DNA from 2 places in the Caulobacter sp. GW821-FHT10A06 genome. Region 2 is predicted to be linked to the other one. Evidence: predicted binding sites of a transcription regulator. Region 2 holds the regulator's gene; the other holds the start of a gene.
What was found. Region 2 encodes LexA, which represses DNA repair genes until DNA is damaged. Its sites were predicted from a motif close to ATGTTCNCNANNTGTTCT; they were not measured.
Positions count from the first base shown of each region.

Region 1 (4,830 bases), on a different contig from region 2:
TATCCGAACGGGGGTGGATATGCCGAAGACATGGATCGGGCGAGCCGGTGGAGGCTCGCTCGAGGTTCGCATTTGGGTGGCCGGGGAGAACGCTCCACAAGCCACCTTCACGCTTGACCTCACCGGCGAAGCCGACTTCCGCCCCCCCTCCGAGACCACTGCCAGCAGCGCGACGTATGATCTGCCGGCAACTGATGCGAGTTGTCGAACGTCGGTCGCCTGTAGCGCCGGAGGCAAGGCCACCGTCTGGCACACCGTTTCTCAGGATGGCGATGTGCTTCGTTGCGTCTTGGACCCCGAAGAAGACCCCATCAATGGATCTGCGCCGCCTCATGACGACGTGGAACTCGGCGAAGTCGAGACCGGCGGTGGCGACATCTCCGATTTCGACATCATCTGCATATGAGCCGCTCGATGACCCGTCGCCTGATCCGCACGATCATTCTCACCTCGACGGCGCTGGCTCAGCTCGTCGGCCAAGCTTACGCCCAGGAGAAGGAAACGCCCAAGACCGCCAAGGACCAGAGCTATGTGCTCTTCGAGCGCAAGCCGGACACGTCGATCTTCTCGTTCGACTATGGACCGCCAACGTCACCGGCGCTCGACCTGCTGGGCCTGAGCGCCGACAAGACCGCGTCGTCGTCCAGTCTGACAGAGTTTGTCGTGACCCTTCCAAGCCTCTACGGCGACGAGGGCGACAAGACTGTCGCCGTGGACTTCGCCCCGGCTGCCTTCCTGCGGCCGAAATCCAAGCAGACCTATGACAATTACCTGACCAAGGGCTGGGCCTACCGCATGGGTTTCCGGACTCGGGTCAACCTTGCCGCCCTCAACGGCAAGGCTGACGCGGACGCCAGCAAGGCCGTGAGATCACGGGCCGCCTTCGGCTTCACTGCGTCGCTGCTCAATTCCTCGGACCCCATCGTCACGGGCCTGCGCGCCGACGGCACCACCACCCTATCTCGCTGCCTGGCTCCGTTTTCGGCCATCGCCTTGGGCATTCAGAGAGACAAGGGCGGCTGGAGCGCTGACGAGGAATTGCTGGCCCCGCGGATTCGGGCGATCAATAAGGCCCTTCTCACCCAGGACTTTAGCCAAGCGGATCAACTCCTTGGCCCTCTGGGTGGGGATGACCCGCCGGCCGCTGCCCCGGCCCGCCCCCCGACACCAGCTCAACCTCCGCCGCCAAGCGACCTGCAACTCGCGCAATCCATTCTGGACAATCCAGCTTCGTCCGCCGAGAGCCGATTGCTGGCGGGCATCGTGGTGCGCATGCTGAAGGACAAACCAGCCGCCGCAGCGCCCGCCGCGCCAGCGCCGCCACCGGCGGCCCAGACGCTGCAGGGCGATGAACTGAAGGAAGCCTTGAGGGCGAAGCGGGATGACCTGGAGGCGAAGCTTACCCTGCTGCGTCAGACAAAGGTCCAGCAACTAAACAAAGGGCTGGCTGACAGCGGCTTTACCGCCGGCGTTAAGCGTTGCGCCGAGTTCGCGAGCCGCGAAGCGCGCTTCTCGCCGGACCTGGACGTAGGGTTTGGCATGATCGCCCGCGGCGACCCCGGCAAGTTGGAAGGCCTGAAGGGGGATGGCCGCGTTCTATGGGCGGCTTACAAGTTTCCGATCGGCAGGCGCCAATACGACACCGAGGCGGACAATAACCTCAAGGACGCCCTGCCCAAGCTTCCCACCAGCGTGATGATGGTCGCCCTCTCCAGCCGCTTCAGCTGGGATGAGCGCGTGGCGACCGAAGACAAGGCCACGCCGGAGTTCCGCGCCGATACGAAGAATGTCTGGATCGGGCTGGAGCGCCTGGCGCCGACCTATCGCCTAGCCGCGCACTATGGTTGGGTGGACATCAAGGCCCGCGAGCCGATCGGCAAGCCTTTCGAGAACTCGGGTGAGCGCTATATGGTCACCAGTCAGTTCCGGGTCGGCAAGGAGAGCTCGCCCATCTGGCTGGGTCTGTCCTACGGCAACGGCTACGGTACGATCGCCAGCCGCAAGGACAACACCGCGCTGGTTACGCTCTACGTCACGCCGCCCAAACCGGACTTCACCCTGGATAAATAGACCGAGATAAGAAAACGGCGAGGGACCATCCGAGGTCCGCTCGCCGTTCGCCCCCGTGGAGGGCTCTCCGTCATTGGCTCGAGGCCGCCGTCCGGGCTCTCCACTGTCCCCACCGGTCCGACTCCCACAAGAAGCAGACCGGTCTTGTCTAAGGCCGAGGCGCGGATCGAACTGTGACGATCCGCACACCCGGTGAAATGATCGTTTCTCTAGAACGGAATCTCGTCGTCCAGGTCAGCCGAGAAGCTCTCGCGCGGGCCGCTGGGCTGGCTGCGCTGACCGCCGCCGCCACCGAAATTGCCGCCGCCGCCGCCGCCCGAATAGCCGCCGCCGTATTCGTCACCGCCGCCCGACGAGGCGCCGGCGCTGTCGCCACGGCCGCCCAGCATGGTCAGTTCGCCACGGAACTTCTGCAGCACGATCTCGGTCGAGTACTTCTCGGCGCCGGTGTTGTCGGTCCACTTGCGGGTCTGGATGGCGCCCTCGATGTAGACGGTCGAGCCCTTGCGCAGGTACTGCTCGGCCACCTTCACCAGGTTATCGTTGAAGATCACGACGCGGTGCCACTCGGTCTTTTCCTTGCGCTCGCCGCTGTTGCGGTCGCGCCAGGTTTCCGAGGTGGCGATACGGAGGTTAGCGACGCGGTCGCCCGAACCCAGGCTGCGGATCTCGGGATCAGCCCCCAGATTGCCCACCAGAATGACCTTGTTGACGCTGCCAGCCATCGCTCGCCCTTGCTCTCGCCCGGCGACCCTTGCGCCGGAATCTGAGGGCGGACGTTAACGAGCGCTTAAGCGGGATGCAAGTTTTGTTCCCGGAACGTTCTTGTGGACGAGCAAGAGGGCTGTGGACTGACGAACCGCCCCGCCCTGCTACGTCGTAGCGCTACTGGGCCGGTTCGCGGCGGATGGCGCCCGGCACGGCTAGGCGGCCGTCGCCCGTGCGGACCAGCGACATGAAGCGCGGGCCTTCATAGGTCTGGCCGACATAGATCCCTTCCTTCTCGAGGAAGATGAAGGACCCCTGATAGGCGCCGACCATGCTCTGGCTGTTGGACTGGCCCAGGCGGACGAAGCGCATGCGCGCGCCTTCCAGCTCGGCGGCGCACAACTCCATCTGGGCCACGTTGCGGGCCACGGGGTTGTAGCGCAGCGTGCCGTCCTTGTTGGTCGCCACCTGGAAGCAGACGCCCGTCTCGAACGGCGCCTTGGTCTGCTTCTCGCAGGCCGAGAGCCCGAGGGCGGAAACAGCCAGGACGGCGGCGACGGCGAGGACGGTCTTGCTCATGGATTACACTTATAAAACCAATCAGCCGTTCGGGATAGAGCAGTTCGGGCCCTGATCGAAGGCGGTGTGGAAGCTGCGGTTGTCCGACGAAATCTCGACGCGCCCCGGCACCAGACGGAGGGTTTCCTCGCCCCAGCGACCGTAGGTGGCGCCGCCCGAACGCTCGCAGCGGCCGCCGAACAGCTGCTGGGCGCAGGCGTTCAGGGTGATGTCGCCCGGCAGGCGTCGCCACTCATTGCCGGCATAGCGCCAGCAGGCGGCCAGAGGGGTGTTGTTGGAGGCGCTGGCGGGCGTCGAAGGCGTCGCGGGGTTCGACGGCGTGGTCGCGGCGGGCGCGGTCACGGTCGGGGTCGGCGGCAACGGGGTCAGCACGGTGCCGGCCTGGTCGGCCGCGGCCAGGGCCCCGGTCTCGTCGACGCCGACGTCCAGGGCGCCGGTGGCCACGCCGTTCTTCTTGGCGCACTCGGCCAGGGTGATCTCGCCGACGAAGCTGCCGCCCACGAAGCAGCGCAGCGGGCGCGCCGGGTCCAGCTTGGCGTCGTCGTCGCGGCCGGTCTCGACGATCAGGCCGGCGCGCGAGGCCGGCGGCTCCTCGGCGGGTTTCTTGTCGTGGCCCGACATCAGGGCCACGGCGATGCCCAGACCAGCCAGCAGCGCGAGCGTCGCGCCGCCGCCGATGATGATCCGTCGATCTTTCAGAAAGTCCATGGCCACTGGCTACGACGCGTCGATGACGCTTTCAAGCTCGGCGACCTCGGAAAAAGGGTTAGCCGCCGCCGGTCAGGCGGTTCAGGGCCGCCTGATAGTTCGAGATCTGGGCGGTCAGATAGGCCGGCACCGTGCCGCCGGACTTGCCCGCGCCCGTGCCGCTATCGCTCTTGACCCCCATCGCCGCGTCGGAGACCTCGCGATAGGCGGTGCGGATCGAGGACATGGCCCGCTGGATGACCGTATTGAGGTTCTTGCGGCCCGCCTCGGTCGTCAGGTCCAGTTCGGGCGGCAGCTGCAGGCCGTACATCGGGCCGCTGCCGTCGGCCGAGACGGTCTTGCCGTCGTCGGTCTTGGTGGCGCGCACGACGCCGCCAGCCAGGCCCAGCGAGGTCAGCACGTCGGTGCCGCCCTTGCCGGCCACGACCTCGATGGTCGAGGTGTTCGAGGCCGGGCTGATCTTGAGCACGCGGCTGTTGCCGCTGGACACGACCTCGACCTTGGCGCGGTAGCCCGAGGCCTTCTTGACCTTGTCGGCCAGGGTCTCGAGCGTGTCGTTGGCCTCGATCTTGATCGTGCTCAGGGTCCCGCGCTCGCGGGTGCGGATCTGGAAGGTGTCACCGGCCCGCGCCGCCGTCGCCGAGACGATGCGGTCGGACTGGCTGAAGTCCATCTTGCCGGCGGGCAGGCCGAACAGGTCCAGGCTGGAAGCGCCCGACACCGAGGCCGAGACCGAGGTTGGGGTCGCGTAGCCGTCCTTGCCGG
Region 1 is NZ_JBWKNY010000002.1:724,733-729,562, reverse strand. It holds gene AC07NF_RS07095 (hypothetical protein) at 20-406, shown strand; gene AC07NF_RS07090 (hypothetical protein) at 415-2,070, shown strand; gene ssb (single-stranded DNA-binding protein) at 2,280-2,795, opposite strand; gene AC07NF_RS07080 (hypothetical protein) at 2,956-3,357, opposite strand; gene AC07NF_RS07075 (hypothetical protein) at 3,379-4,065, opposite strand; gene AC07NF_RS07070 (hypothetical protein) at 4,124-4,830, opposite strand, start outside.
Region 1: ssb (single-stranded DNA-binding protein) is a predicted target of LexA. The motif match lies at 2,879-2,896, and genes of this name have one in related genera.

Region 2 (4,830 bases):
CCTGTGGAAGGGCCGCCTGCGCTGGATCGGCGCGCCCATGGCCCTGGCGGTAGCCTTGTGGCCCCGGCCCACGCCGCCGGACGCCTGGATCGCCGCCGACGGGGCGACGGCCGCTGTCCGCTCGGGCGATGCGGCGGTGCTGCTGCGCACCGACGCCAAGCGGTTCGGGGCCGAGCTGTGGGCGCGGCGGCGCGGCCTCGAGCCGGCGACCTGGAGCCTCTATGCCTGCGATAAGCGGGTCTGCGCGCCGGCCCCGGGCGCGCCGGTGCGGCTGTCCTTGGCCTGGAGCCGCAAGACACCCGACGCCGAGACGCTGTCGGGGATGTGCGTGGCCAGCGAGATCGTGGTGATCCGGGGGCCTGCGCCGCAGCGCATCCCGCCGCTGTGCGCCGATGCGGTGCTGCTGACGGCCGAGGATTTCGCGCGGGGCGGGGCCGCCGAGCTCTATCATCGCCCCGACGGCTGGCGCATCGTCTGGGCTCAGCCGTTGCGCGGCGATCGGCCTTGGTCTCGCCTGCTGACACCTGATGTCACGAGGGACGGCTAAGCCTCGCGCCGACCTTCTGGAGGATCCCGCATGTCCAACCCGTTCGCCGCCCGCCGCGCCGCTTTCCGCGCCCTGCACGCCGAGGGCTGCTTCGCCCTGCCCAATCCCTGGGACGTCGGCAGCGCCAAGCGACTGCAGAAACTGGGCTTCAAGGCCCTGGCCTCGACCAGCGCCGGGGCGGCCTGGGCTTTGGGCAAGGACGACGGCCAGATCACGCGCGACGAGGTCATCGAGCACCTGCGGATCCTGTGCGCCGCCACCGACCTGCCCGTGAATGCCGACTTCGAAGCCGGCTTCTCCGACACCGCCGAAGGCGTGGGCGAGAGCGTCACCCTGGCCATCGAGGCTGGCGTTGCGGGCCTGTCGATCGAGGACTGGTCGGGTTCGGCGCTCTACGACCTGCCGGTGGCCCTCGAGCGCCTGAAGGCCGCGCGCGCCGCCATCGACGCTTCGGGTCAGGACGTGATCCTGGTCGGCCGGACGGAGGGCTATCTGCGCGGCAATCGTGATCTGGCCCCGACCATCGAGCGCCTGAAGGCCTATGCCGAGGCTGGCGCGGACTGCCTGTACGCTCCGGCGGTGACCGATCCCGACGAAATCCGCGCCATCGTCCAGGCCGTGGCGCCCAAGCCGGTCAACGTCCTGTTCTGGGGCTCGGACATGTCGGTCGAGAGCCTGGGAGCGCTGGGCGTACGCCGGGTCAGCACGGGCGCTTCGCTGGCGGCGGCGGCCTGGGCCGGGTTCGACAAGGCCGCCAAGCGTCTGGCGGAGGAGGGGCGTCTCTAGGCCCTAGATAGGAAAAGGCCCCGAACCTCGGCTGAGGTCGGGGCCTATCTACTGTGTCATCCCGGAAGCCTCGTAGAGGCTGTCCGGGACCCAGGGCCACCGCACTGCCGGCTGCCCTGGGTCCCGGCTCTCCGCTTCGCTGCGGCCGGGATGACACTATGTTTTCAGTGGTACCGGCGGATCAGGCCCACCAGCTTGCCCTGCACCTCGACCTGGTCGGGACCGAAGATGCGGGTCTCGTACTTGGGGTTGGCGGCTTCCAGGGCGATCGAGCCGCCCTTCTTGCGCAGGCGCTTCAAGGTGGCTTCTTCGCCGACCAGGGCGACGACGATCTCGCCCGAGGTGGCGGTGTCGCCCTTCTTGATGATGACGTAGTCGCCGTCGAGGATGCCGGCCTCGATCATCGAGTCGCCCTGCACCTCGAGGACATAGTGCTCGCCATTGCCCAGCATGGCCTCGGGCACCGGCAGGCGCTCGCGCTCGTGCTGGATGGCGTCGATCGGGGTGCCGGCGGCGATCTTGCCCAGGATCGGCAGGTCGCGGCTGTCATTGGCCGGAGCGGAAGACGCGGCCGGGGCGGGCGGGGGCGAACCGCCGCCCTCGAACACCTGCGGACGGAACGCGCCGCGGCCCTTGGGCGGGGCGGCCGTCGTGGCCTGCTGCGGCAGCTTCACCACCTCCAGCGCCCGAGCCCGGTGGGCCAGGCGACGGATGAAGCCGCGCTCTTCCAGGGCCGTGATCAGCCGGTGGATGCCCGACTTGGAGGCCAAATCCAGGGCCTCCTTCATCTCGTCGAAGGACGGGGAGACGCCGGTCTCCTTGATCCGTTCGTGGATGAACATCAGCAGTTCGTGCTGCTTGCGGGTGAGCATGACGACCTCGATTGGAGCGCGGAACAAACCGCAAACCTTTCGAATGTTCTCTAGGCGTTCCGCGTTAAAGTCAAGTCGAGCGTTGTTCGTCGTAGAAAGGCGAGGAAAATCAACGATTAGCTTGGCTATCAGGGTAAATGTCGACCAGAATCAAAAGCTTAACGAAAGCTTTCAAGCGCGCTTGCGGGCCACGATGATGTCCTGGTCCTGCATCGGCTGGCGACGCCAGACGCCGAGGGCGACGTTCAGCACGTCCAGGCCCAGAGCTTCGTACTGCGCCAGGATCGAGGCCAGGCCGTAGGCGATCGTGTCCTCGGGCATTTCCGGATTGGCCGTCCAGCAGCCGTCCAGGGCGTGGACGAAGTCGAAGGCGATCTGGCCGTCGCCGGTGTTGGCGCGGGCCTCGTCGTCGATCAGGTACCAGGAGATGACGCTGGTCCCGGCGGGCTTCAGCACCCTGGCGATCTCGCGGGCGAACTGGGTCTGGTCGGCGGCCAACAGGTGGGTGAACACCGAACCCAGCCAGACGAAGTCGAAACTGGCGTCGGGATAGGGGAAGACGAAGCGGCTGGCCGGTTGCGAACCTTCCGGGTTGTACCGGTCGCTGTGCATGTCGGCGTGGGTGAATTGGAAGCGCGGGTCGCCGATGGCGATATTGGCCCGGCACCAGTCGATGGCCTGGGCCATGACGTCGAAGCCGGCGTAGCGGCCGGTCTCGTCCAGATAGTCGACCAGCGGCGCCGCCGCGCGGCCGATGCCGCAGCCGACGTCGAGGATGGCGTGGTGCGGCTGCAGGCCCGCGTCGATGAACAGCTGCTTGAACTGTTGGCCGACACGCACGTAGTCGGCGTCAGCGGCGCCGACCAGATGCCAGAGCTCTTGCGGGGCAGCCACGGCCTCGGCCACGGGTAGTGCGGGCGACAGAGCGCGACGCAGCTTGGACAGAAAGGCCCGCATCCGATTCCCTCAAACTCGAACTGGCGCGGACCCTAGCGACGGTTGCGGGCTCAGCCAACCTTGGGGGCGGGCAGCGCCTTGAAGGTGCGGTCCAGGCGCAGGCCGTGGCCGGTCCACGAGAACAGGATCCGCTCGGCGCGGCCGACCAGGTTTTCGGCGGGGATGAAGCCCATGCCCAGCTCCGGCGGCAGATCGGCGTCGCGGGCCACGTCCCAGGCGCAGGAGGCATAACCCTTGGGCGTCGAGCCGGGGTTGAAGCGGCTGTCCAGCGAGTTGTCGCGATTGTCGCCCATAACAAAGTAGCAGCCGGCCGGCACGGTGTAGACGCCGGTATTGGCGGCCTGGGTCTCGGCGCCAAAGCTGTTGGTGGCGTAGGTGCGGCCATTGGGCAGGGTCTCGCGCAGATGGCGCACCGGGATCGGCCAGGCGCCGGGCGAGCCGTTGGCATCGATTCCGGTCAAGGTCTGGGTCACCGGCGCGCCGTTGATGTGCACCACGCCGCCGCTCATCTGGATGCGGTCACCGGGCAGGCCGATGACGCGCTTGATGACGTCGGTGCGGCCGTCGCTGGGCTTCTTGAACACCACGATGTCGCCGCGCTCGGGCGCTTGGCCCAGCAGGCGGCCGTGGCCCACGGGCGGGCTCAGCGGGATCGAGTGGCGGCTGACCCCGTACGGATATTTGGAGACCAGAATGTAGTCACCGACCATCAGCGTCGGCTGCATAGACTCCGAGGGGATCGTGAACGGCTGGCAGAAGACCGTGCGCGGGATCAGGAACACCACCAACACGATGGCGGCCGTCTTGGCGGCTTCGATCAGGCCTTCAGTCCACTTGCGCATCGCCGTTCCCTTGCTTGGCTCAAGCTAAGGTTAGGGCGGGGAGCTTGGCTAAATCGTGGCGCTTTACAGGATGGTCTTCAGTTCCGGATGCCTGGGCGTGACCGGCGCATAGAACGCCGCCAGCGCCGCCAGATCCTTCTCGTAGTCGCCGCTGGGCATCATGGCCGGACCCAGGCCCACCACCTTGCGCTTGTAGTCCATGAAGCCGGGGACCATCGGCACGCCGGCCTTCAGGGCGATGTTGTAGAAGCCGGTCTTCCAGCCGCTGGCCTTGCCGCGCGTGCCCTCGGGCGCGATCGTCAGCATGAACTCGTCGCGGCGGGCGAACTCGTCGGCCATGGCCTGGACCGTGTCGCGCGACTGCGAGCGGTCGATCGGCACGCCGCCCAGGTCCTTCATCAGCCGCTCGAACGGCCAGCGGAACAGCGAGGCCTTGCCCATGAAGCTGAGCTTCAGGTTCAGCGCGTCGGCCGCGCCCAGGAAGTAGACGAAGTCCCAGTTGCTGGTGTGGGGCGCGGCGATGATCACGAACTTGCGGGTCGTCGTCGGGGCCGAGCCCTCGATCGTCCAGCCTTCGCGCTTGAAGAAGGCGACGAGAGACCAATTCACCACGCGGGCGAGCCAATGCATTCGCGTTTCCTCGCGCGGCAGTGTTCTTGTTGAGGCGACTGTGAGCGGGCGAGGCAGAAAACGCCAGACGGCGCGTACCCGATCCGTTAGCCGAGCAGCGCCTTGGTGGCGGCCGTGACGTCGGCCTGGCGCATCAGGCTTTCGCCCACGAGCATGGCCTTGGCGCCGGTAGCCTCCATCCGCACGACGTCGTCGT
Region 2 is NZ_JBWKNY010000001.1:777,213-782,042, forward strand. It holds gene AC07NF_RS03425 (ComEC/Rec2 family competence protein) at 1-547, shown strand, start outside; gene AC07NF_RS03430 (isocitrate lyase/PEP mutase family protein) at 578-1,333, shown strand; gene lexA (transcriptional repressor LexA) at 1,498-2,205, opposite strand; gene AC07NF_RS03440 (class I SAM-dependent methyltransferase) at 2,377-3,162, opposite strand; gene lepB (signal peptidase I) at 3,213-4,004, opposite strand; gene AC07NF_RS03450 (lysophospholipid acyltransferase family protein) at 4,068-4,634, opposite strand; gene trpC (indole-3-glycerol phosphate synthase TrpC) at 4,721-4,830, opposite strand, start outside.